One region of the Kitasatospora sp. MAP12-44 genome, then DNA from elsewhere that is predicted to be linked to it. Evidence: riboswitches for the same ligand, from Rfam matches in the RefSeq annotation. Region 1 holds a riboswitch; each other region holds the start of a gene.
The links. Region 1 has a riboswitch for S-adenosylmethionine ahead of thrC (threonine synthase). Riboswitches for the same ligand answer to the same signal wherever they lie in the genome.
Positions count from the first base shown of each region.

Region 1 (2,256 bases):
TCTTGAGGCCGTCACCGGTGTTGATCGCGACGGTCTCCTTCGACGGGTCGAGCAGCCCGTTCTCGACCAGCTTCTTGAGCACGCCGATGGTCACGCCGCCCGCGGTCTCGGCGAAGATGCCCTCGGTGCGGGCCAGCAGCCGGATCGCGTCGACCACCTCGGCGTCGGTGACGTCCTCGACGGCGCCGCCGGTGCGGCGGGCGATGTCCAGCACGTACGGGCCGTCCGCCGGGTTGCCGATGGCCAGCGACTTGGCGATGGTGTCCGGCTTGACCGGGCGGATCACGTCGTGGCCCGCCTTGAAGGCCGCCGAGACCGGCGAGCAGCCGGCCGCCTGGGCCCCGAAGATCTTGTACGGGCGGTCCTCGACCAGGCCGAGCTTGATCAGCTCCTGCAGTCCCTTGTCGATCTTGGTGAGCTGGGAGCCTGAGGCGATCGGGATCACCAGCTGCTCGGGCAGCCGCCAGCCCAGCTGCTCGCAGATCTCGTACGCCAGCGTCTTGGAGCCCTCGCCGTAGTACGGGCGCAGGTTGACGTTGACGAAGCCCCAGCCCTCGCCGGCCGGGTCGCCGATCAGCTCCGAGCAGAAGCGGTTCACATCGTCGTAGTTGCCCTTGATGCCGACCAGCTCGCCGCCGTAGACCCCGGCCATCACGACCTTGCCCTGCTCCAGGTCGTGCGGGATGAACACGCAGGACTTGAAGCCGGCCCGGGCCGCGGCCGCGCCCACCGCGCCGGCCAGGTTGCCGGTGGAGGAGCAGGAGAGGGTGGTGAAGTCGAAGGCGCGGGCGGCCTCGATCGCGCAGGCCACCACCCGGTCCTTGAAGGAGTGGGTCGGGTTGCCGGAGTCGTCCTTGACGTGCAGCTGGGCGGTGAAGCCGAGCTCGCGGCCCAGGTTGTCGGCCTTGACCAGCGGGGTCCAACCCGGGTTCAGGTTGGGCTTGTCGGCCACGTCGGCCGGCACCGGCAGCAGCGGCGCGTATCGCCAGATGGACGCCGGGCCGGACTCGATCCGCTTGCGCAGCTCCTCGGCCTGGTAGGAGCCGAAGTCGTAGGCGATCTCCAGCGGGCCGAAGCACTCGACGCAGGCGAAGATCGGGCCGAGCTCGAAGCGCGTGCCGCACTCGCGACAGGACAGCGCGGCGGCGGGACCGAGATCTACGGTCGAAGTGGGTGCAGATACGTCAACAGCCATGATGGCGGAGGCCTCTCTCCTCATCTTCCCCGTGCCGCGGGCGCGACACAGGACGGAATTGGCACCTGTCCCGCCGGGGCCTCGACCACGAAGTGGTCAGTAGCCGTGCGAGAAGGTTGCCGGGACTTCGACGGGCCGTTCCCTCAGTCCCTCTGGATGAGCTCTGTGAAGTTGTGGTCATGCGGTGCGGCCGACCCCGGCGTGCGAAGGTCTGACCGCTGTACGAAGACTGTATCGGAAGGCCCGCGATGTGGCCCGTACCGTCCGCAACGCGAGACGACCTGACAAGGAGCGAGATTTGCCAGCCGAGCAGAGCCCCGCGCTACTCCCGGAAGCGGCGTCCTGGCTGCGTCGGCGGTCCTGGACCGCGGCCGACCGCCCCCCGGCCGCGCTGCTCGCCGCCAAGCGCGCGGCAGGTCCCGCCGGGACGGTCAGCGTGGTCCTGCCCGCGCTGGACGAGGAGTCCACGGTCGGCGAGATCGTCACGGTGATCCGCCGCGAGCTGATGGACCGGCTGCCGCTGGTGGACGAGGTCGTGGTGGTCGACTCCGGCTCCTCGGACCGGACGGCCGAGGTGGCCGCGGCTGCCGGTGCCCGGGTGGTGCACCGCGACGCGATCCTGCCGCGGCTGCCCGCGGTGCCCGGCAAGGGCGAGGTGCTCTGGCGCTCGCTGCTGGTGACCTCCGGCGAGATCGTCTGCTTCGTCGACGCGGACCTGCGCGAGTTCGACCCGGCCTTCGTCTCCGGGATCGTCGGCCCGCTGCTCACCGACCCGGCGATCCAGCTGGTCAAGGCGATGTACGACCGGCCGCTCGAGACCGACGGCGCGGTGGTACCGGCCGGCGGCGGCCGGGTGACCGAGCTGGTGGCCCGGCCGCTGCTCAACCTGCACTGGCCGCGGCTGGCCGGCTTCGTCCAGCCGCTGGGTGGCGAGTACGCGGCCCGCCGCTCGCTGCTGGAGCGGCTGCACTTCCCGACCGGCTACGGGGTGGAGCTCGGTCTGCTGGTGGACGCCCTGGAGCTGGCCGGCCTGGACGCGCTGGCGCAGGTGGACGTGGGGG
Region 1 covers NZ_JARZAE010000004.1:4,809,891-4,812,146, reverse strand. The annotation lists gene thrC (threonine synthase) at 1-1,195, opposite strand, end outside; SAM riboswitch class I at 1,213-1,358, opposite strand; gene P3T34_RS22510 (glucosyl-3-phosphoglycerate synthase) at 1,494-2,256, shown strand, end outside.

Region 2 (2,256 bases), 2.8 Mb from region 1:
CCGAGGCTCAAAGTTCGGTACAGCGCACTGAAGTTGTAGAGGAAGAGCAGGACCACGATCAGTGGCACCGAGCGGAACAGCCAGATGTAGACCCAGCTGATCGCCCGGAGCACCGGGCTGCGGGAGAGCCTTGCGAGCGCGAGCAGGACACCGCCCACCAGCCCGAGCACGGCACTGTACGCCGTCACCTCCAGGGTGATGAATAGGCCGTCGGTGATCACCGGACGTACGAACCAGTACTGGAAGCGGCCCCACTCGTAGAACGGATTGGTCACCAACCCGTGCGCGATCTGGGCGACCAGCACCGCGACGATCGCACTGGTGATCCAGCGGCCCGGATGCCGCAGCGGTATGACCCGCTGTGCCGAGAAGGGACGGGCAGCCCGCGCGGGATCGACCGCTGCGTCGGCGGGGTCGACCGGCGCGGGGGAGAGCATCGGGGGCAGGTCCGTCGCGGGCGGATACGTCGTGCCTGGTGGCACGGCGGGGAGCAGGGACTCACTCATTCAGGGACTCCAGCGAATGCCTTTGCCGCGCCCGCGCCGGGAGTGGTCGCGCAGCGGGGCGAGGACCACCTGCGGGGCGTGCCGGAGCGCGCCGCATCGCGGACGGTGTGGACGAGGGGAGCACACCGGGAAAGGCATGCGTCAGGAAGCCATCAGGCAAAGAGCCTCAGGCAGAAGTGGTCAGGCCTGACAGAGGGCGCTGCTGGAGGCGGGACACAGTGCGCTGCTGACCCGGCGAAGATCGATGTGGCGGCTCAGGAACGCCGCGGCACGGCCGTGGCGGCGCCATGCGGCCATCCCCGGACCTGCGTACATCGCCGTCACCTTCGCCAATCTGCCCCAGCGGGCCTCGCGCTTACCGATCGTCGTTCGGTCCGGTCGTCACCTGGGGCACCCCGCCGCGTGGGAGGGTTGCCGTGCAGCGAGCCAGGGCTTTTCGCTGACACTCATGACCGTTCTGGTGGGCAAAAGTTAGGCGCACTCCGCGAGGAATGTCAACGCCTGACCGGGGTCTGAGATCAGGGGTGGGCCGGCGCGCTCGGCCAGGGCCGTGGCACGGCGTCCACTCCTCCTACGGTTCATCCAACTTCCCTGAGGAGCAAGCGGGTTCAGCGGCGCTTCTGTCGCCTGGTCAGCCCGACGGGAACACCGGCGGCGCAGTCGGTGTTGATCTTTACAGGATTGTGCCGGACCCGGATAGCGGGTTACGGTTCACCCAGGTCATGAGTGTCAGCGTCAAGCCCTGGCTCGCTGCACGGCAACCCTCCCACGCGGCGGGGTGCTCCAGGTGACGACCCGGCGGAGCCGAAGACGGTGCCGTAAGCGCGAGTTCGAGCCGGTGCGGCCGATCGGGACGGAGGCGACGACAGTGCGGGACACCCTCAAGCGGTCTGCGGCCCTCACCCTGAAGGTCGTCGCGGTGAAGGCCCAGTGCCGGGTCACCACCACGTACTCGCGGCGTCACATCGATCTGCAGCGCGTCGCCACCGCGCTGTGTCCGGCGAACGCGAACGCCCCCGTGCGGATCGCCTCCGCGCCGCGCAGCGCCGCCTAGCCCGCTCTCGCCGGACCTCGAACCCGAACACCGAAGCTCCCCGGTCCCGTTACCGGAGGCGCCGCCGTTCGGCGTGTCGCGTCGTCCCAGCCGAGACACCCATCCGAAGGAAGCGGTACACCCATGCCCGAATCCCGCGCAGCCCTACACCTGGCCGTCGCCCTGGACGGCGCCGGCTGGCACCCCGCAGCCTGGCGCGAGCCCGATGCCCGGCCGCACGAACTGTTCACCGCGCCCTATTGGGCCGACCTGGTCACCGAAGCCGAGCGAGGCCTGCTGGACCTGGTGACCATCGAGGACTCCCTGGGCCTGCAGTCCTCCCACCCCACCGAGCCGGACGAGCGGACCGACCACGTGCGCGGTCGGCTGGACGCGGTGCTGGTCGCCGCCCGGATCGCGCCGCTGACCCGCCACATCGGACTGCTCCCGACCGCAGTGGTCACCCATACCGAGCCGTTCCACCTTTCCAAGGCGATCGCCACCCTCGACTTCGTGAGCACCGGACGCGCCGGGGTCCAGGTCAAGGTGGACGGCCGAGCCGACCAGGCGGCGCACTTCGGACGCCGTACGGTGCCGCGCCTGCGGATCGAGGACCTCGCCGCACCGGCGGGGCAGGCACTGCTCCGGGAGCTCTTCGCCGAGGCCGACGACTACGTCGAGGTGCTGCGCCGGCTGTGGGACAGCTGGGAGGACGAC
Region 2 covers NZ_JARZAE010000004.1:7,565,377-7,567,632, reverse strand. The annotation lists gene P3T34_RS34520 (amino acid ABC transporter permease) at 1-437, opposite strand, end outside; SAM riboswitch class IV at 853-960, opposite strand; SAM riboswitch class IV at 1,225-1,337, shown strand; gene P3T34_RS34515 (putative leader peptide) at 1,375-1,560, shown strand; gene P3T34_RS34510 (LLM class flavin-dependent oxidoreductase) at 1,684-2,256, shown strand, end outside.
Region 2: another riboswitch for S-adenosylmethionine. It lies ahead of P3T34_RS34515 (putative leader peptide); the one in region 1 lies ahead of thrC (threonine synthase).

Region 3 (2,256 bases), 2.4 Mb from region 1:
GCACCTACTCCCAGCACGACCTGGAGACCGCCTTCGCGCTCGGCCTTGACGGCTGACAACCGTCAGCGCCTGGTGTCCGCCACACAGCGGCCGCCCTCGTTGCGGTAGGTCCAGCGCGCGCCGTCCGCCAGCAACTCCCGGACGGCGCCAAGGAAGCGCTCCAGGTGCTCGTCGGGGGTGCCGGCGCCGAAGCTGACCCGGATCGCGTTCAGGCTCTGCTCCCCCGGCAGCGACGGCTCGGGCGCACCGCACTCGGAGGGCGCGGCCTGCTCCCCGCCGAGCAGGGTGCGCACCAGCGGGTGCGCGCAGAACAGGCCGTCGCGCACCCCGATGCCGTACTCCGCCGAGAGCGCGGCCGAGAAGTGCGAGCTGTTCCAGCCCTCGACCACGAAGGAGAGCACGCCGACCCGCGCGGCGTCCTCGCCGAACAGGCTGAGCACCTTGACCTGCGGGAGCTCCGCCAGACCCGCCTTCAGCCGGGCAACCAGCTGCTCCTCGCGGGCCTGCAGCGCGTCGAAACCGGCCTCGGTCAGCGCGCGGCAGGCGGAGGCGATCGCGTAGGCGCCGATCACATTGGGCGAGCCGGCCTCGTGCCGGGCCGGGCCCCGGTGCCACTCGACGGCCACCGAACCGTCCGCCTCGCGGGCCACCGTACGGCTGGCGCCGCCGCCCGCCAGGTACGGCTCCGCCGCGTCCAGCCAGTCCGAGCGCCCGGCCAGCACGCCCGCGCCGAACGGGGCGTACAACTTGTGCCCGGAGAAGGCGATCCAGTCCACGTCCAGCTCGCGCACCGAGACCCGGTGGTGCGGCGCGAGCTGGGCCGCGTCCAGCACCACCCGGGCGCCGTGCCGGTGCGCCACCTCGGTCAGCTCGGCGATCGGCCACAGCTCGCCGGTGACATTGGAGGCGCCGGTCACACAGAACAGCCGGTGCTCGGCGGGCTGCGCGCTGAGCGCGGCCTCCAGTGCGGCGACCGCCTCGGCGTGCGAGCGCGGCGCGGGCAGGTAGCTGACGCTCAGGCCCTCGCGGCGCCAGGGCAGCAGCGAGGCGTGGTGCTCGGTCTCGAAGGCGAAGACCCGGGTGCCGGCCGGCAGCGCGCCCGCCAGCAGGTTCAGCGAGTCGGTGGTGGCCCGGGTGAAGACCAGCTGGTCGCCCTCGCGCAGGTCCAGGAACTCCTCGACGGTGCGCCGGCTCTGCTCGAACAGGTCGGTGGAGAGCTGCGAGAGGTAGCCGGCGCCACGGTGCACGCTGCCGTAGTAGGGCGCGTAGGCGGCCACGTCGTCCCAGACCCGCTGCAGCGCGGGGGCGCTGGCGGCGTAGTCGAGTGCGGCGTAGGTGACCTTCTCGCCGCTCACCAGCGGGACCTCGACGGCGGAGCCGAGCACGGCCAGGGGGGTGAGGAAACGGGTGTCGAGAGACATGGGGATGCACTCCTCCAGGGGTCTGGACCCCGGGAGTGAAGAGACCGGTGGCCCGCGCTTGCCATGCGGACCTGTCGCCGCCTGGCCTGGTCTTCACCCAGGGCACCCCGCCACGGACGGAGGGTTGCCGGACAGCAAGCTGGGGCTAGTCGCGCTGTCACTCATGACCTGACGAAGACTTTAACCAGCGGTCGAGGGATGGTCAAACACCGTCCCGCCATCCGGACAACCATGAGACCCGCAGGTCAGGCGCGTGCGGTCGCCTCGGCCCAGCTCTTCAGGGTGGCCTGCGCGGCGCCGGAGTCGATCGCGGCCGCGGTGCGCGCCATGGCGGCGGCGAGCTGCTCGGTGAGCGGCGCATCGGTCAGCTCCAGGGCGACCAGCGCCGCCGCGGAGTTCAGCACCACGGCGTCGCGCACCGGTCCGCGCTGGCCGGCCAGCACCCGGCGGGCGACGTTGGCGTTGTACTCGGCGTCCGCGCCGCGCAGGCTCTCCACGCCGGCCAGTTCGATGCCCACCTCGCGCGGGTCGAAGACGGTCTCGGTCACCTCGCCGGCCCGCACGATCCACACCCGCGAGGTGCTGCAGACGGTCAGTTCGTCCAGCCCGTCGTCACCGCGGAAGACCAGCGCGCTGGAGCCGCGCCGGGCCAGTACCCCGGCGATCAGCGCGGCCAGCCGGGTGTCGAAGCAGCCGACCGCGTGCGCCGTCACCTTGGCCGGATTGGTCAGCGGGCCAAGGATGTTGAAGGCGGTCGGCACGCCGAGGTCGCGGCGGGCCGGGGCGGCGTGCCGCATCGCCGGGTGGAACTTGGCGGCGAAGCAGAAGGTGAGGC
Region 3 covers NZ_JARZAE010000004.1:2,408,841-2,411,096, forward strand. The annotation lists gene P3T34_RS11340 (Lrp/AsnC ligand binding domain-containing protein) at 1-56, shown strand, start outside; gene P3T34_RS11345 (aminotransferase class V-fold PLP-dependent enzyme) at 63-1,421, opposite strand; SAM riboswitch class IV at 1,471-1,590, opposite strand; gene trpD (anthranilate phosphoribosyltransferase) at 1,667-2,256, opposite strand, start outside.
Region 3: another riboswitch for S-adenosylmethionine. It lies ahead of P3T34_RS11345 (aminotransferase class V-fold PLP-dependent enzyme); the one in region 1 lies ahead of thrC (threonine synthase).